3 regions of the Streptomyces capparidis genome follow, and region 2 is predicted to be linked to each of the others. Evidence: riboswitches for the same ligand, from Rfam matches in the RefSeq annotation. Region 2 holds a riboswitch; each other region holds the start of a gene.
The links. Region 2 has a riboswitch for cyclic di-AMP ahead of ACYVO2_RS21295 (C40 family peptidase). Riboswitches for the same ligand answer to the same signal wherever they lie in the genome.

Region 1 (9,510 bases), on a different contig from region 2:
CTGCTGCTGGACCGGCTGCTGACCGGGCTGGCCGCGGTGCCGGGGGTGCGGGTGCTGTCGCTGTTCGGGCCGGACGCGCCGCGGGTGGGCGTGGTGTCGTTCGTGGTGGCGGGCCGGGACAGCTCCGCGTTCGCCCGGGCGCTGTCGGACCGGTACGGCATCGGGGTGCGCGACGGCCTGTTCTGCGCGCACCCGCTGGTGCGGGTGCTGCTGGGCGAGGCCGCGGACGTGCCCGGGGAGTGCGGTGACGGCGACGGGGCGCCCGGCACGCTGCACGCGGTGCGGGTGAGCTTCGGCGTCGGCACGCCGGACGAGCACGTGGACCGGTTCCTGGCCGCGGTGCGCGAGCTGGCCGCGGGCCCCGCGGAGGACTAGCCGCCGGGCGGGGCACCGGGCTCGGCGCCGGGCGGGGCGCCGGGGTCAGGCTTCCAGGCCGATGGCGAACGCCGCCTCCAGGTCGTGCTGGGAGTAGGTGCGGAACGCCACGTGGGTCTCGGTGTACGTCACCCCTGGCACCTTGTTGAGACGGCCGGGGATGATGTCGGCGAGGTCCTCGTGGTTCCGCACCCGCACCATGGCCACCAGGTCGTAGGCGCCCGTCACCGAGTAGACCTCGCTGACCCCGTCCAGCGCGGCGATCGACTCGGCGATCTCGGGGATCCGGTCCACGTTGGTCTTGACGAGCACGATCGCGGTGATCACGGTGGCTGTCTCCTCGGGTCGCCCAGGTAGCGCTGCGCGGACCAGCGTATCCCGCGACACGGACGCCTCCGCAGGCCGTAGGGTTGCCCGCAGCGCGGGACGGGGCCGCCGGGAAAGGCGGCCGGACGGCGGCACCGACACTGACCGACACGCAGACAAGGACGACCACCATGGCGGTTCCCGTGCCCACCGAGCGGACCAGATGGCGCTGCACCCTGTGCGGCAACCTCACCCGGTTCGACGTCACCCGCACCAGCCGGGTCGTGGAGTACACCCACCTGGACCTCGCGGGCGAGCCCGCCGTGGAGGAGCGCCAGGTGCTCAGCGACACCATCGAGTCGGTGCGCTGCCGCTGGTGCAACGCGGTGGACCAGGTGGAGCTGGTCGAGCGGCCGGGGAGCTGATTACGGGCCCGGCCCGGCCGGGAGACAATGAATGAGGACGACAGCGGGCGACACACGGGGAGGCGCCGGAAGACGCGGAGCGCGGCACGCCGCACCCCCGTGGAAGGGCGGCGGGTCGGAGAACGGAGCGGCGGACGTGAGGGAACGTGAGGGCGAGCAGGCGCGGACGGAACCGGACCGGGCACGGGCGGACGCCCCGCCGGGGCGCGACGCGGGCGAGTCGCCTCCCGAGGAGGTCCTGGACCGGCCGCTGCCCGAGGGCGTGCGCCGCCGGGTCATAGGGCTGGCCGCCGAGGCGTTCGGCTCGTTCGGCCTCGCCGAACTGCCGCCCCAGTTGCGCCAGTACGCCCGCTTCACCCCCGCCCGCCGGGCCAAGTTCGCCGCCACGGCCCTGGCCACCGCCCTGGAGGGCGACGCCGCGTTCCGGCACCGCATGGCCGCGCGGCTGCGCCAGGCCCAGCCGGAGCTGGCCGAGGCCCTGGACGCGGGCACGGTCCCGGCCGCCGCCGACCCCCTCGACGTCGCCGCCGCCGCGTACCTGCTGCGCCCGCCCGGCTGGACCAAGCAGGTCGTCGCGGCGGGCGACGAGGCGGAGCGGGAGCGCAGCGAGCGGGCGAACGAGGCGGCGCTGCGCGAGCTGGCGCGGGTCAAGGCGGAGCTCGCCGAGCTGCGCGCCGGCGCCCGCGCCGAGGCGGACAAGGCGCGCGCCGAGCTGGAGGCGGCCCGCAAGGAGGCGGACTCCCTCCAGCGCAAGCTGCGCAGCGCCGTGAACGACGTGCGGCGCGGCGAGGCCGAGCTGCGCAAGGCGCAGGCGGAGCTGGAGGCGGTGCGCGGCGCGGCCGCCACCGAGCGGACGGCGGCGGAGAGCGAGGCGCGGCGGCTGCGGGCGCGGCTGGCCGAGACCGAGTCGGCGCTGGAGGCCAGCCGCAGGGCGGCCCGCGAGGGGCGCAGCGTGGAGGACATGCGGCTGCGGCTGCTGCTGGACACGGTGCTCGACGCCGCGCAGGGCCTGCGCAGGGAGCTGGCGCTGCCGCCGACGACCGGCAGGCCGGCGGACACCGTGGAGGCGGTCGCGCCCGGCCGGATGACCCCGAAGGACATCGCGCGCCGCGCCCTGTCCGAGGACGACCCGGCGCTGCTCGACCAGTTGCTGGCGCTGCCGCAGGCGCACCTGGTCGTGGACGGCTACAACGTCACCAAGACCGGCTATCCCACGATGCCGCTGGACAAGCAGCGGCTGCGCCTGCTCGGCGGCCTCTCCGGCCTGGCGGCGCAGAGCGGCGCCGAGGTGACGTGCGTGTTCGACGGCGCCGAGCTGGAGGGGCCGGTGCTGCTGGCGCCGCCGCGCGGGGTGCGGGTGCTGTTCAGCAAACCGGGGGAGACCGCCGACGAGCTGATCCGGCGTCTGGTGCGCGCCGAGCCGCCGGGCCGCCCCGTGGTGGTGGTCTCGGCGGACCGGGAGGTCGCCGACGGCGTGCGCCGGGCGGGCGCGCGGCCGGTGGCGTCCACGCTGCTGCTGCGGCGCCTGGCGCGCGGCTGACGGCGCGTCGCCGCCCCCGGACCCCGCTTCCACGAGCCCCGGCCGCGGGGGGGCGGCGCCCGTGCGGCATCGCGCACGAGCGCGTGCGTTTCGGCCGCTGATGCTCCGTGATGCCCCGTTCATTCGATGGGTGCGCGCTGTCCCCTTTTCCGCCTTTTCGGCCCCGCTTCCACCGGCCCCGTGAATGGCGGAGGCGTCGGAGCGGGTGTGCGCGGGGTGTCGGAATTTTCCGGAAAGGGCGTCATGCGGATGCCCCGCCAGGGGAATGCGGACGACTCACGGCAATTCAGGGAACCTGTCCCTCATGTCCGTTTGCGTCCTCGCGTCGCGGTCGGTGTGACCTGCGGCACAGCGTGTCCGGAATGGGTGTTTCCGGCCAGACGCTGTGTCTCCCGCCTGTCACGTGGCGTGGTAAGAGGCAAATTAATTTGCGGCGTGCCCCACTTTTTCTTCCGGAAGATTTGAAGCGATCGCCGTCGGGTCACTATGGTCGGGGCTCGAACCTCCGCCTGGTCGTTCATCCAGCCCGGATGACGGCGGGGGTGCCGCCGAGTCCCGTCCTGGCAGGGTGAAATCGCCGGAACGCGGAGCCGGGGACCCATTCCCTCCCAGAGGGGTCCTTCCGGGGTGAATCGGCGCGAGGGCCGCCCCGCGGAAGCGGGTCGGTGACGCGTCGTAGGGCAGCTTCCGGCCCGAACCCGTCAGCTCACCCGGTAGGCGGACTGAGGAAGAAGGAGTTCGCCTTCGTGGCGTCCCACCGTCGTCCCAAGCAGGCCGGCAAGGCACGAGTGACCGTGCTCACCACCGCTGCCGCGGCAGCGGTCGTGCTGTCGGGCCAGGCTGCCAACGCCGCCCCGGCCAAGCCCTCGAAGTCCGAGGTCAAGGAGCAGGTCGACAAGCTCTACCACGACGCCGAGATCGCGACCGAGAAGTACAACGGCGCGAAGGAGAAGCAGGACAAGCTCCAGCAGCAGGTCGACGACCTCCAGGACAAGGTCGCCCGCGAGCAGTCCGAGCTGAACGACCTCCAGAGCGACCTGGGCACCCTCGCCAGCTCCCAGTACCGCAACGGCGGCATGGACCCGAGCGTCCAGTTGTTCCTCTCCTCCGACCCGGACAGCTACCTCGACCAGGCGTCGGCCCTCGACCAGGTCGGCACCCGGCAGGCGGAGTCCATCAAGGAGATCCAGGAGCAGAAGCGGGTCCTCGACCAGGAGCGCGAGGAGGCCGCGAACAAGCTCGAGGACCTCGAGGAGACCCGCAAGCAGCTCGCCAAGAACAAGAAGGACGTTCAGGCCAAGCTGAAGAAGGCCCAGGACCTCCTCAACACGCTGACCGCCGAGGAGCGCGCGAAGGTCACCGCGCCCCAGCAGGACAGCGGCGGCGAGCGCGCCTCCCGCGACAGCGGCTCCCGCGAGGACCTGGTCACCGGCGTCCCGGCGTCGCAGCGCGCGTCCGCCGCGCTGGCGGCCGCCAAGACGAAGATCGGCTCGCCCTATGTGTGGGGCGGCAGCGGCCCGAACTCCTTCGACTGCTCCGGTCTGACCTCCTGGGCGTACGCGCAGGCGGGCGTGACGATCCCCCGCACCTCGCAGGCCCAGGCCAACGCCGGCACCCGCATCCCGCTGAGTCAGGCGCAGCCCGGTGACCTGATCATCCAGTACAGCGACTTCCACCACGTGGGCCTGTACGTGGGCAACGGGATGCAGCTCCACGCCCCCAAGCCCGGCGCCAACGTGCGTTACGAGACGCTCAGCTACATGGAGCCGCAGTTCGCGGTCCGCATCTGAGGCCGCGGCCCGGCTTCCCTCTTCCTCCGCGGACCCCGCCCCCTCCGGGCGGGGTCCGCGTCGTCGTGGGGCCGGGCGCGTGCCCCCGGCCCTCCTCGGCCCCTCCTCGGCCCTCGCGGACTCCTCCGCGGCGCCCGTACGGGTGAACGCATGGGGCGCCGTGTTGTCGCACATGCCGGGTGACCTGCGGTGTTTGGTGCGCCCCGGTGGCGGTTGAGTCGCAGGACCTTTGTGTCGCCGCCCCATCTGGCTAGTGTCTGCCCCGCAGCTCCGCGTAGTCGATCGCCCACCGAGGGTGACGGCGCGGAGGTTCCGCCGGAGCCCGGCACGGCCGTGACGGGGAGCCGGACCGGGCACCGGGAGCGGGCCGCGGTCCGGCCGAGGCCCGGGAGAAGGCGGCTGCACGGAAGAAGGAGTCCGCCTTAAGTGGGGTCCCACCGACGTTCCCCGCAGCCGGGCACGGCGCGGGTGACTCCGTTCGCCGTGGCGGCCGCGGGCGCCGCCACCCTCGTCGCCGCGCTCACGGCCGCCCCCGTCGCGGACGCCGTGCCGCAGACGGACGCGGACGAGGTGAAGGCCGAGGTCGAGCGGCTCTACGAGCAGGCCGAGGCGGCCACCGAGAAGTACAACGGGGCCAAGGAGCGCGAGCAGCGCTCCAAGCGGCGCGCCGGCCGCCTCCAGGACCGGGTGGCCCGCGGCCAGGCCGTCATCAACCGGATGCGCGACGCCCTCGGCGCCCTGGCCGCCGCGCAGTACCGCGGCGGCGCCGTGGACCCCGAGCTCCAGCTCATGCTCTCCTCCGACCCGGACGAGTACCTGGAGCGCGCCGCTGTGCTCAGCCAGGTCGGCCGCCGCCAGGCCGCCGACCTGCGGCATCTGCGCCACGCCCAGCGGGACCTGGGGCAGCGGCGGGCCGAGGCCGCCGCCGAACTGGAGGATCTGGCCGAGGCCCGCGCCGACCTGGCCCGCCACAAGCGCACCGTGCAGCGCAAGCTCTCCTCGGCCCGGCGGCTGCTGCACACCCTCGACGCCAGGGAGCGGGCCCGGCTGCGCCTGATGCACGGCGGGGCCGGGCGGCCCGTGGCCGCCCCGCACGGCCCCCCGGCGTCCTCCCGGCGCGCCGCGACGGCCGTGCGCGCGGCGATGGGGGCGCTCGGCTCCCCCTACAGTTGGGCCAGCGCGGGCCCGCACGCGTTCGACTGCTCGGGCCTGACCCACTGGGCGTACCGGCAGGCCGGGATCACCATCCCCCGCACCTCCCAGGCCCAGGCCGGCGCGGGCACCCGGGTGCCGCTGTCCCAGGCCAGGCCGGGCGACCTGGTCACCTACCGCGGCGACGCCAGCCACGTCGGCATGTACGTCGGCGGCGGCCGGGTCATCCACGCGCCCTACCCCGGGGCGCGGGTCCGCTACGACCCGGTGGACATGATGCCGGTGCACGCGGTGACCCGGGTGTGACGGCCGGAGCGGCCGGAGCGGCCTAGGATCGGGCCGTGGACGTGAGCGGCCGGCGGTGGGGGTTCGCGCCGGGGCCGCGCGCGGTCGCGGCCGTCGTCGCGGCGGCCGCGGTGCTGCTCGCGGCGCTGTTCCTGGTGCCGCCGCTCACCGGGCGGGACACGGAGCCCGGCACCCGCGCCGCCCTCACCGAGCTGCTGCGGCGCCGCGGCGAGGCCGTGGTCGAGCGGGACCGGGCCGCGTTCCTGCGGGACACCGCGCCGGGGCCGTTCCGCCGCCGCGAGGCCGCACGCTTCGGCAACCTCGCCGAGGTGCCGCTGGCCTCCTACGGCTACCGGCTGCTGCGGATCCGCGGCACCACCGCGGACGTCGAGCTGCGCTACCGCCTCACCGGCCACGACACCGGGCCCGTCACCGCCGCCGAGCGGTTCACCTTCGCCGCCCGCGACGGCCGGGTCACCCTCACCGGGGACGCGGGCGGCACCGCCCAACTGTGGGACTTCGGGCCGGTGCGGGCCGTGCGCGGCGAGCACAGCCTGGTGCTCGGCCTCGGCGGGCTCCGGGACCTGCGCGCCCGCGCGGCCGAGGCGGACCGGGCGGTGCCCGCCGTGCGCGCCGTGTGGCCGGACGGCTGGGGCGGGACCGTGGTGGTGCTGGTGCCCGCCACGCAGCGCCAGATGGCCGAGCTGCTCGGCGCCCCGGAGGAGAGCTACGCGGGCATCGCCGCCGTCACCACCGCCCAGGCCCGCGGCGCCTCCGCGGCCTCCGCCGACCGGATCCTGGTCAACCCGGAGGCCTACCGGGACCTGAGCGCGTTCGGCCGCCAGGTGGTGCTCACCCACGAGACCACCCACGTCGCCACCCGCCGCGCCACCACGCCCGCCACGCCGGTGTGGCTGTCGGAGGGCTTCGCCGACTGGGTCGCCTACGCCCGCACCGGCCGCTCCCCGGCCGAGGTCGCGCCCGAGCTGCGGCGCGACGTGCTCGCCGGGCACGTCCCGCAGCGGCTGCCCGGCGACGCCGACTTCTCCGCCGGGCGCGACGGGCTCGCGCAGGCGTACGAGATGGCGTGGCTGGCCTGCCGGATGACCGCCGCCACCTGGGGGCAGGACAGGCTGGAGGAGCTGTACCGCGCGGCCGGCCGCGGCGTGGGCGGGGAGCGGGAGCTGGACGCCCGGATGCGGTCCGTGCTCGGCGTCGGGCTCGCGGACTTCACCGCGCGGTGGCGCGCCTATGTGCAGGAGGAGCTGCGATGAGCCAGGCCGGGCGGGCCCGCGGGGCCGTCACCGAGGTGTTCACCGACGAGGAGCGGGAGCGCGGGCGCGCCCTGCGCCGCGCGCAGTGGCCGCCCGCGCTCGCCGGCCGCGCCGCTTCCCTGGCGGCGCTGCTCGCCCTCGGCCTGACCCCGGCCGGGTCCGCGGTGGTGGACGCGGTGGGCGGCCCCTGGTGGGCGCGGGCGCTGTGGGGCGCGGCGGCGCTGGTCGCGGTGGGCACGGCGGTGCGGCTGCCGTTCAGCGCCCGGGTGACGGCGGCGCGGCGCCGGTTCGGCCTGGTCACGCAGGGCCGGAGCGGCTGGTGGGCGGACGTGCTGCGCGGGCTGCTGGTGTCGCTGCCGCTCGCCGCCGGCGCCGTCCTCGGCTGGTACGCCCTGGCCAGGGCCTGGCCGGACACCTGGTGGTGGGCCGCCGCCGGGTGCGCCGCCGCGGTGTCGGTGCTGCTGTCCTGGGTGGCCCCGCTGCTGCTGGAACCCGTCTTCAACCGGTTCACGCCCCTGCCGGAGGGCGAGCTGCGCACCGCGCTGCTGGACCTGGCGCGGCGGGACGGCGTCGCGGTGCGCGACGTCCTCGTCGCCGACGCCTCCCGCCGCACCACCGCCCTGAACGCGTACGTGTCCGGGTTCGGCGCCACCCGCCGGGTCGTCGTCTTCGACACGCTGCTGGAGCGGGCCGAGCCGCGGGAGGTGGAGCTGGTGGTCGCGCACGAGCTCGGGCACGTGCGGCACCGGGACGTGGCGCGGGGCACCGCGCTCGGCGCGCTCGGCGCCGCGGCCGGGACGCTGCTGCTGGCGGCGGCCGCGAGCTGGGACCCGCTGCTGCGGGCGGCCGGCGCGGACCGCGTCCGGGACCCCGGCTCGGTGTTCCTGCTGGCCGCGCTGGCGGCGCTGCTGGCCGCGGTGGCGGGCCCGGCCGGGCGCGCGGTGAGCCGCCGCGTGGAGGCCCGCGCCGACCGGCACGCCCTGGACCTGACCGGCGACCCGGAGGCGTTCGTCGCCATGCAGCGCAGGCTGTCCGTCGCCAACGTCGCCGACGTGGACCCGCCCCGCCTCCTGCACGCCCTGTACGGCACCCACCCCAGCGCGGTGCAGCGCGTCGCCGCCGCCCGGGAGTGGGCGGCGCGGCGCGCGGGGGCGGCGGGCGCGACTACACCGCGAAGCGCCACGCCGTGATCATGTAGGCGCCGTACCAGGTGCCGAACAGCGCCAGGGCCGCGCCCACCAGCACCGCCGTGCGGGTCCTCGTCCTGGCCAGGGCCACGGCCACCGGGACCAGCGCGAGCAGCGCGGGCACCAGCAGGCGCGGCTTGGAGTGGTAGTAGTTCGTCTGGCCGACGGTCAGCGCGAGCACCAGCAGCCCGTGCACGGCCAGCGGCGGCCACACCCGGTCCAGCACCGCGAGCGCGCAGCCCACCGCGGTGAACGCGATGAGCAGCACCACGCTCAGCGCCACCCACCCGTCGCTGACGCGGAGCGTGTCGGCGAAGAACCGGGCGGTGGCCGCGCCCCAGTCCCAGTGGGTGCCCCACCCCGCCTCCTGCACGGCCGTCCAGCCGTCGAGCCGCCCGGTCCTGTGCGCCACCCACAGCAGGTACGAGGGGACGCCCGCCGCGCCCAGCGCGCACCCGGCGACGGCCCGCCACAGCACCCGCCGCTCCCGCCACATGGCGATGCCCGCGGCCACGGCCAGCGCCGCGGCCACCGCGACCGCCGTGGACCGGGTCAGCCCGGCCAGCAGCCCGCACACCCCGGCGGTCAGCCACGCCTGGCGGTGCGCGGCCAGCAGAGTGCCCGCGGCCAGGGCCAGGAACAGGCTCTCGGTGTAGGCCATGGACAGCGACACGGCCATGGGCTGCACGCACACCAGCGCGGTCAGGGCGAACGCGACCCTGCGGTCGTACAGCCGCAGGCCGAGCCGGTGCACCAGCACCGCGGCGGCGGCCCCGGCGAGCCTGGCGGAGGTGAGGGCGCAGGTCTCCCAGCCCAGGCCGGTCAGCTCGCGCAGCAGCCGGACGCTGCCGGGGTAGAGGGGGAAGAACGCGAGGTTGCTCCCGGCGAGGGTGCCGTCGGCGCGGTACTCCAGGCCCTGCGGGTAGCCGTGCTCGGCGGTGTGCAGGTACAGCCTGCCGTCCCAGGACAGCAGCCGCTCCCGCACCCCCTCCTCGCTGCCCGGGGGGATCATCAGCCACAGCACGGCGAGCTGGAGGGCCGCCGCCGCGGTGTACACGGCCAGCGGCACCCCGCACACCGCCAGGGCGCGCCGTGGCAGGGAGACGGACGGTGCCGCCGGGACGACCCGGCCGGAGAGATCCTCTTGCGCGCTGGTCACGGCCCCGCCCGGTCTCG
Region 2 (9,510 bases):
CACGTCCTGCCCGAGTTCCACGAGCGGACCTCGTCGGGGACACGGGTGCTCGACCCGTACTCCAGGCTGCTCCAGGAGCGGATCGTCTTCCTCGGCACGCCGATCGACGACACGGCGGCCAACGACGTGATCGCCCAGTTGATGCACCTGGAGCACGCCGCCCCGGACCGGGACGTCTCGCTGTACATCAACTCCCCCGGCGGGTCCTTCACGGCGATGACGGCCGTGTACGACGCGATGACGTTCGTGTCCTGCGACGTCGAGACGGTCTGCCTGGGCCAGGCGGCCTCCGCCGCCGCGGTGCTGCTCGCCGCGGGCGCCCCGGGCAAGCGGCTGGCCCTGCCCGGGTCGCGGGTGATGATCCACCAGCCGTCGCTGTCCGACGCGGCGCGGGGGCAGGCGACCGATCTGGAGATCCAGGCCCGCGAGGTGCAGCGCACCCGGGAGCTGCTGGAGGAGCTGCTGGCCCGGCACACCGGGCGGGAGCGGGCCCGGGTGCACGAGGACATCGAGCACGACCTGTTCCTGACGGCGGAGCAGGCGGTGGACTACGGGCTCGTGGACCGGGTCACCCGCTCCCGCAAGGCCGTCCCGCTCGCCCCGGGGCGGTGATCGGGGTGGTGCCGGAACTGCCCCCGCTGCCCGCCCTCACCCGCGCCGAGGGCGAGGTGGTGGACGCCTACCTGGACGTGGTGGACCTGCTCGGCCGGATCAACCCGGCGCGCGCCACCCACACGTACGGCGCACTGCGGGCCGCCCAGGCGCTCGTTTCCAGGGCGACGGCGCTGCGGGACGCCCTGGCCACGATGCACCTGCGCGGGGAGGCGGAGATGCACGCCGAGACGCTGCGGCGCGCGCTGCTGGTCCTGGACGGGGAGCGGCGCACCGGCCGGGTCACCGTCCCCGCGCCCGCCGCGCCGGGCGGTGACGGCGGCACGGCCTGACCCGGTGCCACCCGGCCTGCCGCCGGGTCACTCTGACGGCCGATCGGTCACCCGTTCGGGCTCCCTCGTACGGCTGAGCGCGCGAAGCGGCGCTCGATGCGCGAACCCGCTTGCGACTTGCGCTTCCACACACCGTCGGAAACCCCCAATTCCGCTGGTCAACAGGGGTTTCCGGCGGTAGCCCGCAGGGGTGAGGAGCGCCCGGTTCCGTCGAATGACCCAGAAGTGAAGAAGTTCACAGAAGGGCGTTTGCGCTACGAATCCGGGCGCCACATGACGCAGGATCCCTTCTCGACGACAAGCCCCCGTCACCGAGGCGGGGCGGTCCGGGCGGACGCCGAGTCCTGCCGCCGCACCGGATGACAGGTCGACGCAACGCACCGGCAGGAGCGGGAGACCCGAGCAAGGCGGAGCGCCACGGACGACGGCGCTCCTTGGGGTGAAGCCACGACAGTGGCCGGGCAACTTCGCCAGCCCGAACCCGACAGGTCATCTTTCGCAGGCGGACGACGAAGGGTTCTCGCATGACCGCGAGTTCACGCATACCTGCGCTCGTTTCCCGGGCCGGAGCCACCTCCGCCCTCACCGCCGCCGCACTGGCGGGGACGGTCCTGGCACCGTCCCTCGCGCCGCAGGCCGAGGCCGCGAGCGCCTCCGCCAAGGCGCTGAAGGTGGCGGCGTCCAAGAAGGGAGCCCCGTACCAGTGGGGGGCGGCGGGTCCGAAGCGGTTCGACTGCTCGGGTCTGGTCCTCTACTCGTTCAAGAAGGTCGGCAAGAAGCTGCCGCGCACCGCGGCGGCCCAGTACAACAAGACCAAGCACATCTCGGCCAAGTCCCGCAAGCAGGGCGACCTGGTCTTCTTCCACTCCGGTGGCAGCGTCTACCACGTCGGCATCTACGCCGGCAAGGGGAAGATCTGGCACTCGCCGAAGCCCGGCAAGCGGGTGAAGCTGGAGAAGATCTGGACCAAGAAGGTCTACTACGGTCGCGTCCGCTGAGGCTCCGGGGCGCTGTGCGGCGACCCGGCCGGGCCGCACGGCGCCCCTCCTCCCGTCCCCGGCACCGGCCGGACCACCGCGTAATCCGCGCCCAACGGGCTAGAAGACCCCAATGGACACCAACGCGAGACACGTGGACGGCAGGCGCGAAACCCCCCAGGAGCGGGACGACCGCAACTTCGCGGAGCTGCTCCAGGAGCTCCGGGTCACCCAGACGGGGGTGCAGATCCTGTTCGCGTTCCTGCTGGGGCTGGCGTTCACTCCGCGCTTCCCGGATCTGGACGGCTTCCAGCGCGACACGTACGTGGTGACGCTGCTGCTGGCCGTGGTGTCGGCGGCGCTGTTCACGGCGCCGGCGGCGCTGCACCGGATGCTGTTCCGGCAGCGGGCGAAGCGGAAGATCGTGGACGTCTCCGCGCGGTTCGCCTCGTACGGGCTGTGCGTGCTGGCGATGGCGTTGACCGGATCGGTGCTGCTCATCCTGGACTTCGTGCTCGGCAGGACGGAGGGCGTCGTGGCGGCGGCGTGCGTCGCCGTGCTGTTCGCGACGCTGTGGGCGGTGATCCCCTGGCGGCTGCGGCGCGCGAACGAGCGAATATCGGGGCGGGTCAGGACCCGCCGGAACTGACGGCCCACGGGAGGCTCAGCCACACGGTCTTGCCGCCTCCCGGGGCCGCGGTCACCGAGAGCCTGCCGCCGAGCTCGGCGGCGAGGTGCCGGACGATCAGCAGCCCGCGCCCGTTGTCCTGGCCGACGGCGGCGGGCAGCCGCCGCGGCCGGCGCGGGCACCTGTCGGTGACGCCGACGCGGAGCACCTCGTCGCGCTCCAGCCGCATCGCGACACCGAAGAACGGGGAGCTGCCGAAGGTGTGCACCACCACGTTGGTGGCGAGCTCGGACACCACCAGGCGCACGGTCTCCGCCGTCGGATGCCCGGGGGGCAGCCCCCACCCCTCGAGGACCTCGGCCACCCGCCGTCGCGCCGCGGCCACGGAGTCCGGGGCGGTCGGCAGCGTGAAGCGGGCTTCCTGGAGGTCCGCCATGGCGAGGCTGTCCCTTCCCCCGATGCCGCGGCGGCGCGCGGCGCCGCCGGGCGGCGCGGCCGGCCGCCCGGCGTTCACCCTGCCACCTCCGCCCGCGCCGGCGGAGGGGTTCGGCAAAGGTATTCGTATATATGGGAGCGGGCTGCGCGCGGGCGGGCGCGGCCCGGCCGGGGCGGCGCCCGCCGGGCTCACGGCGCCGTCGCCACCACCGTGCGCACCGCCCGCTCCAGCTCCGCCTCGGTCAGGTCGGCGCGGGCGGTCAGGCGCAGCCGGGAGACGCCGTCGGTGACCGACGGGGGGCGGAAGCAGCCCACGGCGACGCCGTGCCCGCGGCAGTCGGCGGCCCACCGCACGGCCTGCTCGGGGCCCGGGGCCCGCACCGACACCACCGCCGCGTCCGGGGTGCTCGCCGCCAGGCCCGCCGCGGCCAGGCGGGCGGCCAGCTCCCGGGCGGCGCGCAGGGCCCGCGCGGCCCGGTCCGGCTCCTCGCGCAGCACCCGCACGGCGGCCAGGGCCGCCCCGACCGCGGCCGGGGCGAGGCCGGTGTCGAAGATGAAGGTGCGGGCGTTGGAGACCAGGTGCCCGATCACCCGGGCCGGGCCGAGCACCACGCCGCCCTGGCTGCCCAGGGACTTCGACAGGGTGGCGGTGCACACCACGTCCGGCGCCCCGGCCAGGCCCGCGGCGGCCACCGACCCGGCGCCGCCCTCCCCGAGCACACCGAGCCCGTGCGCGTCGTCCACCAGCAGCGCCGCGCCCGCCTCGCGGCAGGCGGCGGCCAGTTCGCCCAGCGGGGCGGCGTCGCCGTCCACGGAGAACACCGCGTCGGTGACGGCCATCGCCGCGCCGTCGTGGGCGGCGAGCCGCTCCCGCACGGCCGCCACGTCACGGTGCGGCACCACCGCGGTGGTGGCGCGGGACAGGCGGCAGCCGTCGATCAGCGAGGCGTGGTTGCACGCGTCGGACACCAGCAGGGTGCCGGGCCCGGCCAGCGCGGTGACGGCGGCGAGGTTGGCGGCGTAGCCCGAGGAGAACACCAGCGCCGCCTCGGCCCCGCACAGCGCGGCCAGCTCCTCCTCCAGGCGCGTGTGCAGTCGGGTGGTGCCGGTGACCAGGCGGGAGCCGGTGGAGCCCGCGCCCCAGCGCAGCGCGGCGTCGGCGGCCGCCCGGGTGACGCGTGGGTCGCGGGTGAGCCCCAGGTAGTCGTTGCCCGCCAGGTCGAGCACGGGGGCGTCGGCGGGCCGGGGCCGCAGGGTGCGCACCAGCCCGGCGCGGCGGCGCTCCTCGGCGTGCCGGTCGAGCCAGGCGAACGGGTCGGCGGCGGGCCGGGCGGCGGGGTCCTCGGTGGGGTCGGCGGCGGGCACTGCGGACATCGGGCATTCCCTGGGGTCGAGAGCGGGGCGACAGTGACCGTAGCGCGGCTGGAGCGCGGCGCGGACGGCGGGCGCGGTGTCCCGTCCGTCACAGCCGTACGGGCCCGCTGTCCGTAGGATCGGCTGCCATGGACCTGCTGAACACGCTCGTGGACAAGGGACTGCGGCGCGAGTCGCCGACCCGTGAGGAAGCACTGGCCGTGCTGCGCACCTCCGACGATGAGGTGCTGGACGTGGTCGCGGCGGCGTCGAAGGTGCGCAGGCACTGGTTCGGGCGCCGGGTGAAGCTCAACTACCTGGTGAACCTCAAGTCGGGGCTGTGCCCCGAGGACTGCTCCTACTGCTCCCAGCGCCTGGGCTCGAAGGCGGGGATCCTGAAGTACACCTGGCTGAAGCCGGAGGAGGCGGCGGCCGCGGCCCGGGCGGGGGTCGCGGGTGGGGCCAAGCGGGTGTGCCTGGTGGCGTCCGGGCGCGGCCCGACGGACCGGGACCTGGACCGGGTCTCGCGGACGATCGAGGCGATCAAGGAGGAGAACGCGGGCGTGGAGGTCTGCGCCTGCCTGGGGCTGCTGTCGGACGGGCAGGCGGAGCGGCTGCGCGAGGCGGGCGCCGACGCCTACAACCACAACCTGAACACCTCCGAGGGCACGTACGGGGACATCACGACCACGCACACCTACGCCGACCGCGTGGACACGGTGCGCAAGGCGCACGCCGCCGGCCTGTCCGCCTGCTCCGGGCTGATCGCGGGCATGGGCGAGTCGGACGAGGACCTGGTGGACGTGGTGTTCGCGCTGCGGGAGCTGGACCCGGACTCGGTTCCGGTGAACTTCCTCATCCCGTTCGAGGGCACCCCGCTGGCGAAGGAGTGGAACCTCGGTCCGCAGCGCTGCCTGCGGATCCTGGCGATGGTCCGGTTCGTCTGCCCGGACGTGGAGGTGCGGCTCTCCGCCGGGCGCGAGGTGCACCTGCGGTCGATGCAGCCCCTCGCGCTGCACCTGGCCAACTCCATCTTCCTGGGCGACTACCTCACCAGCGAGGGCCAGGCGGGCCGGGCCGACCTGGAGATGATCGCGGACGCCGGGTTCGAGGTGGAGAGCACCGACCAGGTGACCCTGCCGGAGCACCGGGCGGCCGGCGGGCCCTGCGGGGACGGCGGCGCCGGCGGCGGGTGCGGCTCCGGCGGGGCGTGCGCGGCCCCGGAGGAGACCGCAGAGGCGGCGGCCCCCCGGGTGGCGGTCCCCGCGGTGGACGCGCCGCGCCCCGACCTGGTCGCGGTGCGCAGGCGGGGCGCGGGCACGGACCTGCCCCCCAATGCGTGAGCACGCGCTGCCCGGGCGGTTGACGCCGCGGGAGGTGCTCGCACTCGACCGGGCGCACGTGTGGCATCCGTACGGGCCGATGCCGGGCCGGCGCACCCCGCTGCTGGTGGAGTCGGCCTCCGGGGTGCGGCTGCGCCTGGCCGAGCCGTTCGAGGGCCGTACCGAGCTGGTGGACGGCATGGCGTCGTGGTGGTCGGCGATCCACGGCTACGGGCGCCCCGAGCTGGACCGGGCCGCGCGCGAGCAACTGGACCGGATGAGCCATGTGATGTTCGGCGGACTCACCCACGAGCCCGCGGTGCGGCTCGCGGCCACCCTGGTGGAGATCACGCCCGAGCCGCTGCGGCACGTCTTCCTCGCCGACTCCGGCTCGGTGTCGGTGGAGGTGGCGGTCAAGATGTGCCTCCAGTACTGGCGCTCCCTGGGGCAGCCCGGCCGGACCAGACTGCTGACCTGGCGCGGCGGCTACCACGGCGACACCTGGCAGCCGATGTCGGTGTGCGACCCGGACGGCGGGATGCACAGCCTGTGGTCCGGGGTGCTGCCCCGGCAGGTGTTCGCCGACGCGCCGCCCGAGGGCTTCGACGCCGACCCCGACCCGGCGTACGTGGCGCACCTCGCCGGGCTGCTGGAGCGGCACGCGCACGAGCTGGCCGCGGTGATCGTGGAGCCGGTGGTGCAGAACGCGGGCGGGATGCGCTTCCACTCCCCCGGCTATCTGCGGGCCCTGCGGGAGCTGTGCGACGAGCACGGCGTGCTGCTGGTGTTCGACGAGATCGCCACCGGCTTCGGCCGCACCGGCGCGCTGTTCGCCGCGGAGCACGCCGGGGTCAGCCCGGACGTGATGTGCGTGGGCAAGGCGCTGACCGGCGGCTATCTCACCCTGGCCGCCGCGCTGTGCACCTCCCGGGTGGCGGACGGGATCTCCCGCGGCGGTGTGCCGGTGCTCGCGCACGGGCCGACGTTCATGGGCAACCCGCTGGCCTGCGCGGTCGCGAACGCGTCGGTCGAGCTGCTGCTGAGCGGGGACTGGCGGGCGGACGTGGCCAGGATCGAGGCGGGCCTCACGGCCGGCCTGGAGCCCGCCCGGAAGGTCCCGGGGGTGCGGGACGTACGGGTGCTGGGCGCGATCGGCGCGGTGCGGCTGGACCACGAGGTGGACATGGACGCCGCCACCCGGGCCGCGGCCCGGCACGGCGTGTGGCTGCGGCCGTTCCGCGACCTGGTGTACACGATGCCGCCGTATGTGACCGGCGACGAGGATCTGGCGCGGATAACCGCGGCTGTGGTGGCCGCGGCCGAGGAGGGGTGACAGGCATGGGCGTGCTGGTGGTGACGGGCACGGGCACCGAGATCGGCAAGACGGTGGTGACCGCCGCGTTGGCCGCGACGGCGCTGGCGGCCGGGCGGAGCGTGGCCGTGGTCAAGGGCTCGCAGACCGGGGTGGCGCCGGGCGAGGCCGGGGACGCGGCGGAGGTGGCGCGGCTGGCCGGGCCCGTCACCGGCGTGGAGGTGGCCCGCTTCCCCGAGCCGCTGGCCCCGAACACCGCGGCGCGGCGGGCCGGCCTGCCCCCGGTGCGGCCCGCCGAGATCGCCGAGACCGCGGAGAAGCTCGCCGTGGAGCACGACCTGGTGCTGGTGGAGGGCGCGGGCGGGCTGCTGGTGGCGCTGGACGACGACGGCGGCACCCTCGCCGACGTGGCCGCCGCCCTGGCCGCCCCGGTGCTCGTGGTGGTCACCGCCGGGCTCGGCACCCTCAACACCGCGGCGCTGACCACGGAGGCGCTGCGCAGCCGGGGCCTGGACTGCCCGGGCACGGTCATCGGCGCCTGGCCGGCCGAGCCCGACCTGGCCTGCCGCTGCAACCTGGCGGACCTGCCGGTGTGCGCGGGCGTCCCGCTGCTCGGGGCCGTGCCGCAGGGCGCGCCCGCCCGGGCGCCGGAGGACTTCCGGGCCGCCGCCCCCCGGTGGCTGGCGCCGCGGCTCGGCGGGGTGTGGGACGCGGCGGCGTTCACCGCGGAGCACGCCCCGGGCCGCTGACCGGCCGGGGCCCGCGCCGCCGCGCGGCGTCCCCGCGGAGCCGTCCCCGCGCGGCGTCCCCGTGGTGTCCGCATGGTGAAAACGGCTCGCCCGCCGGTGCGGGCCGCTGCTTGGCTGACCGCATGAGCGACCAGCACTCCCCCGCCCCGGTGATCCGCGCCGCCGAGCCGTCCGACGTGGACGCCGTCCTCGCGTTCTGGCGCACCGCCGCCGAGGGCACCAGCGTCAGCGACGACCGCGCCGGGGTGGCCCGCCTGATCGAGCGCGACCCGGAGGCCCTGCTGCTGGCCGAGTCCGACGGCGCCCTGGTGGGCACGGTGATCGCGGGCTGGGACGGCTGGCGCTGCCACCTGTACCGGCTCGCGGTGCACCCGGGGCACCGGCGGCGCGGCATCGCGCGGGCCCTGCTGGACGCGGCGGAGCGGCGGTTCACGGCGCAGGGCGGGCGGCGCGGGGACGCGATGGTGCTGGACGCCAACGAGCGGGCGCACCACGCCTGGCGGGCGGCGGGCTACGCGCCGCAGCCGCAGTGGTCGCGCTGGGTCAAGCCGTTGGCCACCGATGTGACCCGCCAGTAACCGGGGCCGGGCGGCATCGTAGGATCACAACCGCCATGGACGACACGCACACCACCGACACCCCCTTCACCTCCTACGTCGCGCTCGGCGACTCCTTCACCGAGGGCATGTCCGACGCGCTGCCGGACGGCTCCTACCGGGGCTGGGCCGATCTGCTCGCCGCCCGGCTGGCCGAGCGGAGCCCCGGGTTCCGCTACGCCAACCTGGCGGTGCGCGGCAAGCTGATCGGGCAGATCCTCGACGAGCAGGTCGCCCCGGCCGCCGCCATGAAGGCCGACCTGGTCTCCCTCGTCGGCGGCGCCAACGACGTGCTGCGCCCGAAGTGCGACGTGGGCCTGGTGTGCGCCCGCTACGAGGAGGCCGCGGAGCGGCTGGCCCCGACCGCCCGCAAGCTGCTGCTGGTCCGCCCCGTGGACCCGCGCGGGCGGATGCGCGGCGGCACCCGGCTCATGCCGCGGGTGGAGAGGCTGCTCGCCACCATCGAGGAGACCGCGCGCCGCCACGACGCGGCCGTGCTCGACCTGTTCTCGGTGCGCACCCTCGACGACCCGCGGATGTGGGCGGACGACCGGCTGCACTTCAGCACCGAGGGCCACCGCCGCGTCGCCGAGGGCGCCTGGCAGGCGCTCGGCCTGCCCGCGACCTTCGACTGGACCGAGCCGCTGCCGCCCGCCGCCCCCGTCCCCTGGACCGAGCGCTGCCGCGCCGACCTGCGCTGGGCCCGCATCCACCTCGGCCCCTGGGTCGGCCGCCGCCTCACCGGCCGCTCCTCCGGCGACGGCCGCCTGCCGAAGCGGGCCGAGCTGGAGATCTGGGGCCCACGCACCACCCCGTGAGCGGGCCCCCGCCGCGGAGGCACCGTTCTGCGGGGTGGGCGGAGCCGGCCCCGTGGGGCAGCGCGGGCCTGCCCGGGGGCGACCGGTGCCGCGTGCCCCGCCGTGGGCCGGGCCCGCCGCGTCGTTACACTTGGCGCACGTGACTGACAAGCCCCGCATTCCGAACGTCCTCGCCGGGCGTTACGCCTCTCCCGAGCTCGCCGCGCTGTGGTCGCCCGAGCACAAGGTCGTCCTCGAACGCCGCCTGTGGCTGGCGGTGCTGCGGGCGCAGGCCGACCTCGGGGTGGAGGTCCCGGCGCGGGCGGTCGCCGACTACGAGCGGGTGCTGGAGCAGGTGGACCTGGCCTCCATCGCGGAGCGCGAGAAGGTCACCCGG
Region 3 (9,510 bases), on a different contig from region 2:
GTGGTGGTCCTCGACGCGGTCACCCACGAGCCCGTCGCGCGGGCCACCGCCGTCGGCGAGACGTCCTTCCCCTACCGGCCCGGCCTGTTCGCCTTCCGCGAGCTGCCCACCCTGCTCACCGCGCTGAACAGGCTCCCCCTCACTCCCGACCTGCTGCTGTGCGACGGGCACGGCCTGGCCCACCCGCGCCGCTTCGGCCTCGCCTGCCACCTCGGCGTGCTCACCGGAGTGCCGACCGCGGGCGTGGCCAAGACCGCGTTCGTCGGCCGCCACACCGGGCTCGGCGAGGAGCGGGGGGCGTGGGCGCCGCTGCTGGACGGCGACGAGGTCGTCGGCCGCGCCCTGCGCACCCAGCCGGGGGTCAAGCCGGTCTTCGTCTCCGTCGGCCACGGCATCGACCTGGCGACGGCCTGCCGCCATGTGCTGGACCTCGCCCCCCGCTACCGCCTCCCGCAGACCACCCGCCTGGCCGACCGGCTCAGCCGCGACACCCTCCTGGCCGCCCGGCCCGCCCCGGACCCCCGCCCCGCCGCCCGGCCCCCCTTGTCGCCCCGCGCGCCCCTGTGATGGCATGGGCCGTCACGGGTCGGTTACCTGCTGGTAAGGGCACCTCGGGAGGACACACGCATGACCACCCCGCAGCCGCGCTGGGGCCTGACCTACCCGCTCGACGCCCTGCCGCTGGCCGGGCAGCGCGGCCTGGTCGAGCGCCTGCCCGACCTCGGCTTCACCGACCTGTGGTCCATGGAGACGGCGAGCGCCGACGCGTTCACCCCGCTCGCCCTCGCCTCGGTGTGGGCGCCCGCGCTGCGGCTCGGCACCGCCGTCGTGCCCGTCCACACCCGAGGACCCGCCCTGCTCGCCATGCACGCCGCCGCGCTCGCCGAGGCCGCGCCCGGGCGGTTCCTGCTCGGTGTCGGCGCCTCGTCGCCCACCGTCGTCGAGCACTGGAACTGCCTGCCCCACGACCGGCCCTGGGCCCGCTGCCGGGACACCCTGCGCTTCCTGCGCGAGGCGCTGACCGGGCAGGCCGTCACCCAGGAGTACGAGACCTTCGAGGTCAACCGCTTCCGCCTGGAGCGGGCCCCCGACCGCACCCCGCCGCTGCTGCTCGGCGCGCTGCGGCCCGGCATGCTGCGGCTCGCCGGACGGGAGGCCGACGGGGTGATCCTCAACTGGCTCGCCGCCGCCGACGTGCCCACCGCGCTCGCCGAGTTCCACGCGGCCGGCGGCACGGACAAGGAGGTCGTGGTGCGGGTCTTCGTCTGCCCCACCGAGGACCGCGGATACGCCCGCAAGCTCGGCCGCCGTCTGATCGCCGGGTACCTCACGGTGCCGGTGTACGCCGAGTACCAGCGCTGGCTCGGCCGCGGCGAGGCCCTCGCGCCCCTGTGGGACGCCTGGGAGGCCGGCGACCGCAGGCAGGCGGCGGCGTCCGTGCCCGAGGAGGTCGTGGACGCCCTGGTGCTGCACGGCTCGCCCGAGGAGTGCCGGGAGAAGCTGCGCGCCTACGCGGCGGCGGGCGCGACCACGGTCGTGCCCGCGCTGCTGCCCACCCCGGGGGAGCCCCCCGCGGCGCTCGCCCGGGCCGTGGAGTGGATCGCGCCGGCCGGGTAGCCGGACGGGCGGGCCCGCCGCCCCGTTACCGTCGAGTCATGCACGACCGGACCGCCGCCGCGCCCGCCCTGTTCTCCTGGGAGTTCGCCGCCGACCCCTACCCCGCCTACGCCTGGCTGCGCGAGCACGCCCCGGTCCACCGCACCACCCTGCCGAGCGGCGTCGAGGCGTGGCTGGTCACCCGCTACGCCGACGCCAGGCAGGCGCTGGCCGACGACCGCCTGTCGAAGAACCCCGTCCACCACGGCGCCCGCGGCGCCCACACCAAGGGCAAGGTCGGCATCCCCGGCGAGCGCGACGCCGACCTCGTCTCCCACCTGCTCAACATCGACCCGCCCGACCACACCCGGCTGCGCCGCCTGGTCGCCAAGGCGTTCACCCCGCGCCGGGTCGCCGAGTTCGCCCCGCGGGTCCAGCGGCTCACCGACCGCCTCATCGACGGCTTCGCCGAGCGGGGCAGCGCCGACCTCATCCACGAGTTCGCCTTCCCGCTCCCGATCCACGCCATCTGCGACATGCTCGGCGTCCCGCCCGAGGACCAGGACGACTTCCGGGACTGGGCCGGGATGATGCTGCACAAGGGCGGCTCCAGGGGCGGCGTCGCCCGCTCGGTGAAGCGGATGCGGGCCTATCTGGCGGAGCTCATCCACCGCAAGCGGGCCGACCTCGGCGACGACCTGATCTCCGGCCTGATCCGGGCGAGCGACCACGGCGAGCACCTCACCGAGAACGAGGCCGCGGCCATGGCCTTCATCCTGCTGTTCGCGGGCTTCGAGACCACCGTGAACCTCATGGGCAACGGCGTGTACGCGCTGCTGCGCCACCCCGACGAGCGCGCCCGCCTCCAGACCTCCCTGGCCCGCGGCGAGACCGGGCTGCTCGCCACCGCCGTGGAGGAGCTGCTGCGCTACGACGGGCCCGTGGAGATCGCCACCTGGCGGTTCGCCACCCAGCCGCTCACCCTGGGCGGGGTGGACATCGCCGTCGGCGACCCCGTGCTCGTCGTCCTCGCCGCCGCCGACCGAGACCCGCGGCGCTTCCCCGACCCCGACACCCTCGACCTCGCCCGCGCCAACAACCCGCACCTGGGCTTCGGCCACGGCATCCACTACTGCATCGGCGCCCCCCTGGCCCGCCTGGAGGGCCGAACCGCCCTCTCCACCCTCCTGCGCCGCCTCCCCGACCTCACCCTCGCCGCCGATCCCCCCGACCTCCGCTGGCGAGGCGGCCTCATCATGCGCGGCCTGCGAACCCTCCCGGTGAACTTCACCCCGGAGAGCCGACCCCGGGGTTAGCGGCGGAGCCCCGGCGGAGCCCGGGGCGGCGGCCCCGGACGGGGACCGGGGACGGAGCCCTTGGCCCCCCGGAGGACCGCCCTTCCGTACTCCCGGAACCGGGCCCCGGGAGCGCAGCCCCCGGTCGGGGCGAAGAGGCGAAGCCCTGTGCCTTCCGAGGACCCACCCACCCCACTCCCCGAACCGGGTCCGGGGCGGAGCCCCCGGTGAGGGGCCAAGGGCGAAGCCCTGTGCCTCCCGAGGATCCACCCACCCCACTCCCCGAACCGGGGTCCGGGGGCAGAGCCCCCGGTGGGGTCCAAGGGCGGAGCCCGTTGGTCCCCGGAGGGCCCGCCCTTCCCACTCCCCGAACCGGGGTCCGGGGGCGGAGCCCTCGGCGGGGGTCCAGGGGGCGGAGCCCCCTGGCCTCCGGAGGACACCCCCACCCACCCCCCGCCGCAGGGTTCGGCGGGGACGCCGAGTAGTCGCCCGTTGATCACCGGTGATACTGACGTGATAATTGATACACCTGCTTGTGATCTGATCGCCCGACCCCATAACGTCGGGTCGGCCCCGCCAGGGGCCCCGCCGCCGGAGCGCCGAATCCCGCCGCCGGCCGGCGGGACGTTGGCTCCAATGGGAACCGACGGCGGGAGCGGGGGAACCACCGTAAGCGCCGGGACCGGCGGTCCCGGCTTGGGGTGAAGCCGCCGGAACGAGGGCGGCCGGGCCAGCCTCACGGCCCGAACCCGACAGCTCACCTCGCAGGCGTCGGAGAGGGACACGCTCATGCTGCTGTCCGGCAACGGACGCCACCGCAAACCGCGTCCGACACCGAAGTTCGTCGTCGCCGCGGGGGTCACCGGAGCGGGGGTCGCCCTCCCGCTGATGGGCGCCACCGGCGCCCAGGCCGCGTCCGGCGACACCTGGGACAAGGTCGCGACATGCGAGAGCGGCGGCAGTTGGGGCATCGACACCGGCAACGGCTACTACGGCGGCCTCCAGATCAGCGAGGAGACCTGGGCGGCGTACGGCGGCAAGGACTACGCGCCCCGCGCCGACCTGGCCAGCAGGCTGGAGCAGATCGCCGTCGCGGAGCGCATCCTCGCCGACCAGGGCCCGCAGGCGTGGGCCACCTGCGCGGTCGAGGCCGGCCTCGGCGGGGCCGCCGCGCCCGACGCGCCCTCCGCGGAGGAGACCGCCCCGGCCCCGGAGGAGGAGCGGGACGCCCCCCGGCAGGACACCTCGGCGCCCGCGGAGCAGACCGAGGGCCCCAAGGACACGGCCACGCCGTCGCGGACCACCCCGGCCGCAGGGGAGTCCGCGGACGCGGAGGAGCCCCGGCGGACCGCGTCCGAACGGCCGTCCGCGGACGTGGAGGACCACACCCGGGGCACCGTCGCCACCGAGGACGCCGGGACCGCGCCCACCCGCACGCCCCGGCACGCCGCCCCCGTCGCCCCCGAGGGCGAGGACGAGCTGCCCGGCGAGCGCGCCTCCCGCGGCACCGGCAAGCACCGCGCGCCCGACCCGGCGCGGCCCGCCGAGGACACCGCCCCCGCCGCCGAGGAGTCCGCCGCCGCGGCGGAGTACACCGTGGAGAAGGGCGACAACCTCACCGCCATCGCCGAGGACCAGGGCCTCGGCAACTGGCAGGAGCTCTACGACGCGAACAAGGACACCGTCGGCGAGGACCCCGACCTGATCCTGCCCGGCCAGGAGCTCAAGCTCGGCTGACCAGCCCCTGTCATCCCGGCCGGGCCGCCTCCTCCCCATCGGGCGGCCCGGCCGGGGCTTTGCCTGTCCGGGCGTCCGCCCCCGGGGGGCCGGCCCGCTCCCCACGCCGAGGGCCGCGGAGGCCGCTGTCCGCGCACGGAGGGTCACCCTCCGCCCCTCGCCGTTCACCTTCCGTCCACCGCCCCACCCACGGGGCGGACGGTGGCGCGGCGGGCGGGCGGTTAGGCTCAGGCTGCAAGGCTCACATCCATCCCTAAGGAGATGCTCGTGCCCTCCATCGACGTCGTCGTAGCCCGGGAGATCCTCGACTCCCGAGGGAACCCCACCGTCGAGGTCGAGGTCGGCCTCGATGACGGCAGCACCGGCCGGGCCGCGGTTCCCTCCGGCGCGTCCACCGGCGCCTTCGAGGCCCTGGAGCTCAGGGACGGGGACAAGTCCCGCTACGGCGGCAAGGGGGTCGAGAAGGCCGTCCTCGCCGTGATCGAGCAGATCGGCCCCGAGCTCGTCGGCTACGACGCCACCGAGCAGCGGCTGATCGACCAGGCGATGCTCGACCTGGACGCCACCCCGGACAAGTCCAGCCTGGGCGCGAACGCCATCCTGGGCGTCTCCCTCGCCGTGGCCCACGCCGCCTCCGAGGCGTCGGACCTGCCGCTGTTCCGCTACCTGGGCGGCCCCAACGCGCACCTGCTGCCGGTGCCGATGATGAACATCCTCAACGGCGGCTCCCACGCCGACTCCAACGTGGACATCCAGGAGTTCATGATCGCGCCGATCGGCGCCGAGTCGTTCTCCGAGGCCGTCCGCTGGGGCACCGAGGTCTACCACACCCTCAAGGGCGTGCTGAAGGAGCGCGGCCTGTCCACCGGCCTCGGCGACGAGGGCGGCTTCGCCCCGAACCTGGACAGCAACCGCGAGGCCCTCGACCTGATCATCGAGGCCATCCAGCGGGCCGGCTACACCCCGGGCCAGGACGTGGCGCTCGCGCTCGACGTCGCCGCCACCGAGTTCCACGACAACGGCGTGTACACCTTCGAGGGCAAGTCCCGCTCCGCCGCCGAGATGACCGCGTACTACGCCGAGCTGGTCGAGGCGTACCCGCTGGTGTCCATCGAGGACCCGCTGAACGAGGAGGACTGGGACGGCTGGAGGACCATCACCGAGCAGCTCGGCGACAAGGTCCAGCTCGTCGGTGACGACCTGTTCGTCACCAACCCGGAGCGCCTCGCCAGGGGCATCGAGAGCGGCGCCGCCAACGCCCTGCTGGTGAAGGTGAACCAGATCGGCTCGCTCACCGAGACCCTGGACGCCGTCGAGCTGGCCCAGCGCAGCGGCTTCAAGTGCATGATGTCGCACCGCTCCGGCGAGACCGAGGACGTCACCATCGCCGACCTGGCCGTCGCCACCAACTGCGGCCAGATCAAGACCGGCGCCCCGGCCCGCTCCGAGCGCGTCGCCAAGTACAACCAGTTGCTGCGCATCGAGGAGATCCTGGACGACGCCGCGGTGTACGCGGGCCGCTCCGCGTTCCCCCGCTTCAAGGTCGGCTGACCCCACCGCCCTTCCTCCCGCCGCCCCACCCTCCCGTCCGTCGCCCCACTCGCCGCCCCGGCGGCGGGTGTTGCGACGGGCGGGAGCCCGGCTCCGGGGTCACGCGCCGGAGCGGGAGCCCCGGCCTCCGCTCCCCGCGAGCCCCATCCGCCCTTCCGTCCGCCCTCTTCTCCCGCCCGTCCTCCCACCCGCCGCCCGAGCGGCGGTTGACACGGCGAGCGGGACCCCGGGATACCGGCGGGCCCCGCCCTGCCGGGGTGGGCCGGAGCGGCCCCGCCCGCGGCCCGCGGGCCGGTCGGGGCGCGGAATCCGTGACATCCCGGTCGCCCCGTGTTCCCATGGGGCAGATCACTCCGGCCAGACATCGCCCCGGCCACACGACACCACCCCGGCCGAAGGAGAGCAGACGTGGTTGCGAGCCGGAACCGCGGCACGGCCGACCGGTTCTCGACGACCAGTGCCCGGTTGATGGCACTCGGCAGGCAGGCGCAGGCCCGCGTCTACCGGGCCTCGGGGCGGCGCCCCGCACCGCAGCGGCGCAGCCGCTTCACCGGGCGGGCCGCCGTGCTGGCGTTCGTGCTGTGCACCCTGGTGGTGGCGCTGGCGTACCCCACCCGCCAGTACATCGCCCAGCGGGCGGAGATCGCCGAGCAGCGGGACGAGACCAGGCGGGCCCGCGAGCGCGTCGAGCAGTTGCGCCGCGAGAAGGCCCGCTGGCAGGACCCGGCGTACGTCAGGGCGCAGGCGCGCGAGCACCTGCACTACGTGATGCCGGGGGAGACCGGGTTCACCCTGGTCACCCCGGGCGGCTCCGGCGACGCCGAGCCGTCCTCGGCCCGGCCCGACGGCGGTCGCCCGTGGTACGAGAACCTGTGGCTCGGCGTGGACCGCGCGGACGGCACCGCCTCCCGCGCGGACGGCGGCACCCCGGCGGCCGGCCGCTGAGCGCCGTGCTCCGACCCCCGCCCCGTCCCGACCCGAGTCCCAGTCCCAGTCCCAGCCCCGTCCCACTCCCAGTCCCAGCAGACAGGCCCGAGAAACGTCCCCGATGAACACCGCACCCACGCCCCCCTCCGACGCCGACCGCGCCGCCGTCGCCGAGCAGCTCGGCCGCACCCCCCGCGGTCTGCGCGCCGTCGCCCACCGCTGCCCGTGCGGGCTGCCCGACGTGGTGGAGACCGCGCCGCGCCTGGAGGACGGCACGCCGTTCCCCACGCTGTACTACTTGACCTGCCCGCGGGCGGCGTCGGCCATCGGGACGCTGGAGTCCGAGGGCGTGATGAAGGAGATGAACGAGCGGCTGGCCGAGAACGAGGACCTGGCCGCCGCCTACCGCCGCGCCCATGAGGACTACCTGGCCAGGCGCGACGCCGTCGAGGTGCTGAAGGGCTTCCCGAGCGCGGGCGGCATGCCGGACCGGGTCAAGTGCCTGCACGTCCTGGTGGGCCACGCCCTCGCGGCGGGCCCCGGCGTCAACCCGCTGGGCGACGAGGCGCTGGCGATGCTGCCCGAGTGGTGGCGCAAGGGCCCCTGCGCGGGCCCCGGGGCCGGGCGGGGCCCCGGTGACGAGGGTGATGGCGACGAGGGCGAGGAGACCCGATGATCCGTGTGGCCGCCGTGGACTGCGGCACCAACTCCATCCGGCTGCTGGTCGCCGACCTGGACCCGGCGACGGGCGAGCTGAAGGAGCTGGACCGGCGGATGACGATCGTCCGCCTCGGGCAGGGCGTGGACCGCACGGGGCGGCTCGCGCCGGAGGCGCTGGACCGCACGTTCGCCGCCTGCCGCGAGTACGCCCAGGTGATCGGGGACCTCGGCGCGTCCAGGGTGCGCTTCGTGGCCACCAGCGCCTCCCGGGACGCGGAGAACCGCCAGGAGTTCGTGGACGGCGTCGTGGACATCCTCGGCGTCGAGCCCGAGGTGATCACCGGCGACCAGGAGGCGGAGTACTCCTTCACCGGCGCCACCCGGGAGCTGGCCGCGCTGGAGCGCCGGGGCGGCGCGCCCAGGTTCGAGCGGCCGTTCCTCGTGGTGGACATCGGCGGGGGCTCCACCGAGTTCGTGGTCGGCGACGACCGGGTGCGGGCCGCCCGGTCGGTGGACGTCGGCTGCGTGCGGATGACCGAGCGCCACCTGATGCGCGACGGCGTGCCGGCCGACCCGCCGGCCCCGGAGCTGGTGGACGCCATACGGGCCGACGTGGCGGCGGCGCTCGACGAGGCGGAGCGCACGGTGCCGCTCGCCGAGGCCCGCACCCTGGTCGGCCTCGCCGGCTCCGTCACCACCGTCGCCGGGATGGCGCTCGGCCTCCCGGCGTACGACTCGGCGGCCATCCACCACTCCCGCGTCTCCCTGGAGCAGGTCCGCGAGGTGACCGCGCGGCTGCTCGCCTCCACCCACGAGGAGCGCGCGGCGATCCCCGTGATGCACCCGGGCCGGGTGGACGTGATCGGCGCCGGGGCGCTGGTGCTGCTCGCGGTGATGGAGCGCACCGGCGCGGCCGAGGTCGTCGTCAGCGAGCACGACATCCTGGACGGGATCGCCTACAGCGTCGCCGAGCGCCCGCAGGACGGCTGACGCGCATCCCCGGGAGGGCGGCGGGCGCGCCGCCCCTCAGTGGCCCCCGGCCGCCGCCTGCCCGCTCTCCACGCGGCCCAGGACGTGCCTGCTCCCCCACAGGCCCAGCGGGCCCAGCGCCTCGTTCAGCGACACCCCGGCCGGGGTCAGCGAGTACTCGACGCGGGGTGGCACCTCGTCGTACACCTCGCGGTGCACGATGCCGTCCGCCTCCAGCTCCCGCAGGTGCGAGGCCAGCACCTTCTCCGTGATGCCGGGCAGCGCCCTGCGCAGCTCGCCGAACCGGCACGGGCGCGTGTTCAGCTCCCACAGGATCAGCACCTTCCACTTGCCGCCGATGACGTCCATCGCGGCGTCGATGCCGCAGTGGTACGCCCCGGGCCTGCGCACGACCGCCATGGCCGCACCCCTCCCACCTGCTCGCTCACCCGTGGGTGAGTGCGCACTTCGAAGTGCGTACTTGATCATGAATGGTGCTCCCACCAGCCTAGTCCGCATGGCTGAGAACACTCCTGAGACGACCTCCCCCGCCCCCCTGACCCTCCTCGGGCTCGGTGCCATGGGCACCGCGCTCGCCCGTGCCTGGCTCGCCGCCGGGCACCCCGTGACCGTGTGGAACCGCACCCGCTCCCGCGCCGAGGCGCTCGCCGCCGAGGGTGCCGTGGTGGCCGCGAGCGCCGCCGAGGCGGTGGCCGCGAACCGCCTGGTGGTGGTCTGCCTGCTCGACGACGCCTCCGTCGGCGAGACCCTGGAG

Region 1: another riboswitch for cyclic di-AMP. It lies ahead of ACYVO2_RS14725 (C40 family peptidase); the one in region 2 lies ahead of ACYVO2_RS21295 (C40 family peptidase).
Region 3: another riboswitch for cyclic di-AMP. It lies ahead of ACYVO2_RS16590 (transglycosylase family protein); the one in region 2 lies ahead of ACYVO2_RS21295 (C40 family peptidase).

The regions. Positions count from the first base shown of each region.
Region 1 covers NZ_BAAGTD010000015.1:88,093-97,602, forward strand. The annotation lists gene ACYVO2_RS14705 (aminotransferase class V-fold PLP-dependent enzyme) at 1-375, shown strand, start outside; gene ACYVO2_RS14710 (Lrp/AsnC family transcriptional regulator) at 421-702, opposite strand; gene ACYVO2_RS14715 (hypothetical protein) at 873-1,106, shown strand; gene ACYVO2_RS14720 (NYN domain-containing protein) at 1,243-2,646, shown strand; cyclic di-AMP (ydaO/yuaA leader) riboswitch at 3,212-3,382, shown strand; gene ACYVO2_RS14725 (C40 family peptidase) at 3,393-4,436, shown strand; gene ACYVO2_RS14730 (NlpC/P60 family protein) at 4,863-5,894, shown strand; gene ACYVO2_RS14735 (hypothetical protein) at 5,930-7,147, shown strand; gene ACYVO2_RS14740 (M48 family metalloprotease) at 7,144-8,337, shown strand; gene ACYVO2_RS14745 (mannosyltransferase family protein) at 8,312-9,493, opposite strand.
Region 2 covers NZ_BAAGTD010000026.1:40,048-49,557, reverse strand. The annotation lists gene ACYVO2_RS21305 (ATP-dependent Clp protease proteolytic subunit) at 1-612, shown strand, start outside; gene ACYVO2_RS21300 (hypothetical protein) at 618-944, shown strand; cyclic di-AMP (ydaO/yuaA leader) riboswitch at 1,303-1,465, shown strand; gene ACYVO2_RS21295 (C40 family peptidase) at 1,469-1,942, shown strand; gene ACYVO2_RS21290 (DUF6328 family protein) at 2,055-2,570, shown strand; gene ACYVO2_RS21285 (ATP-binding protein) at 2,551-2,985, opposite strand; gene ACYVO2_RS21280 (8-amino-7-oxononanoate synthase) at 3,174-4,358, opposite strand; gene bioB (biotin synthase BioB) at 4,487-5,680, shown strand; gene ACYVO2_RS21270 (adenosylmethionine--8-amino-7-oxononanoate transaminase) at 5,673-6,992, shown strand; gene bioD (dethiobiotin synthase) at 6,998-7,720, shown strand; gene ACYVO2_RS21260 (GNAT family N-acetyltransferase) at 7,843-8,298, shown strand; gene ACYVO2_RS21255 (SGNH/GDSL hydrolase family protein) at 8,334-9,134, shown strand; gene purB (adenylosuccinate lyase) at 9,274-9,510, shown strand, end outside.
Region 3 covers NZ_BAAGTD010000018.1:52,150-61,659, reverse strand. The annotation lists gene ACYVO2_RS16605 (endonuclease V) at 1-567, shown strand, start outside; gene ACYVO2_RS16600 (LLM class F420-dependent oxidoreductase) at 628-1,617, shown strand; gene ACYVO2_RS16595 (cytochrome P450 family protein) at 1,656-2,912, shown strand; cyclic di-AMP (ydaO/yuaA leader) riboswitch at 3,523-3,677, shown strand; gene ACYVO2_RS16590 (transglycosylase family protein) at 3,681-4,628, shown strand; gene eno (phosphopyruvate hydratase) at 4,896-6,179, shown strand; gene ACYVO2_RS16580 (FtsB family cell division protein) at 6,648-7,124, shown strand; gene ACYVO2_RS16575 (DUF501 domain-containing protein) at 7,228-7,782, shown strand; gene ACYVO2_RS16570 (Ppx/GppA phosphatase family protein) at 7,779-8,756, shown strand; gene ACYVO2_RS16565 (winged helix-turn-helix transcriptional regulator) at 8,793-9,155, opposite strand; gene ACYVO2_RS16560 (NAD(P)-dependent oxidoreductase) at 9,253-9,510, shown strand, end outside.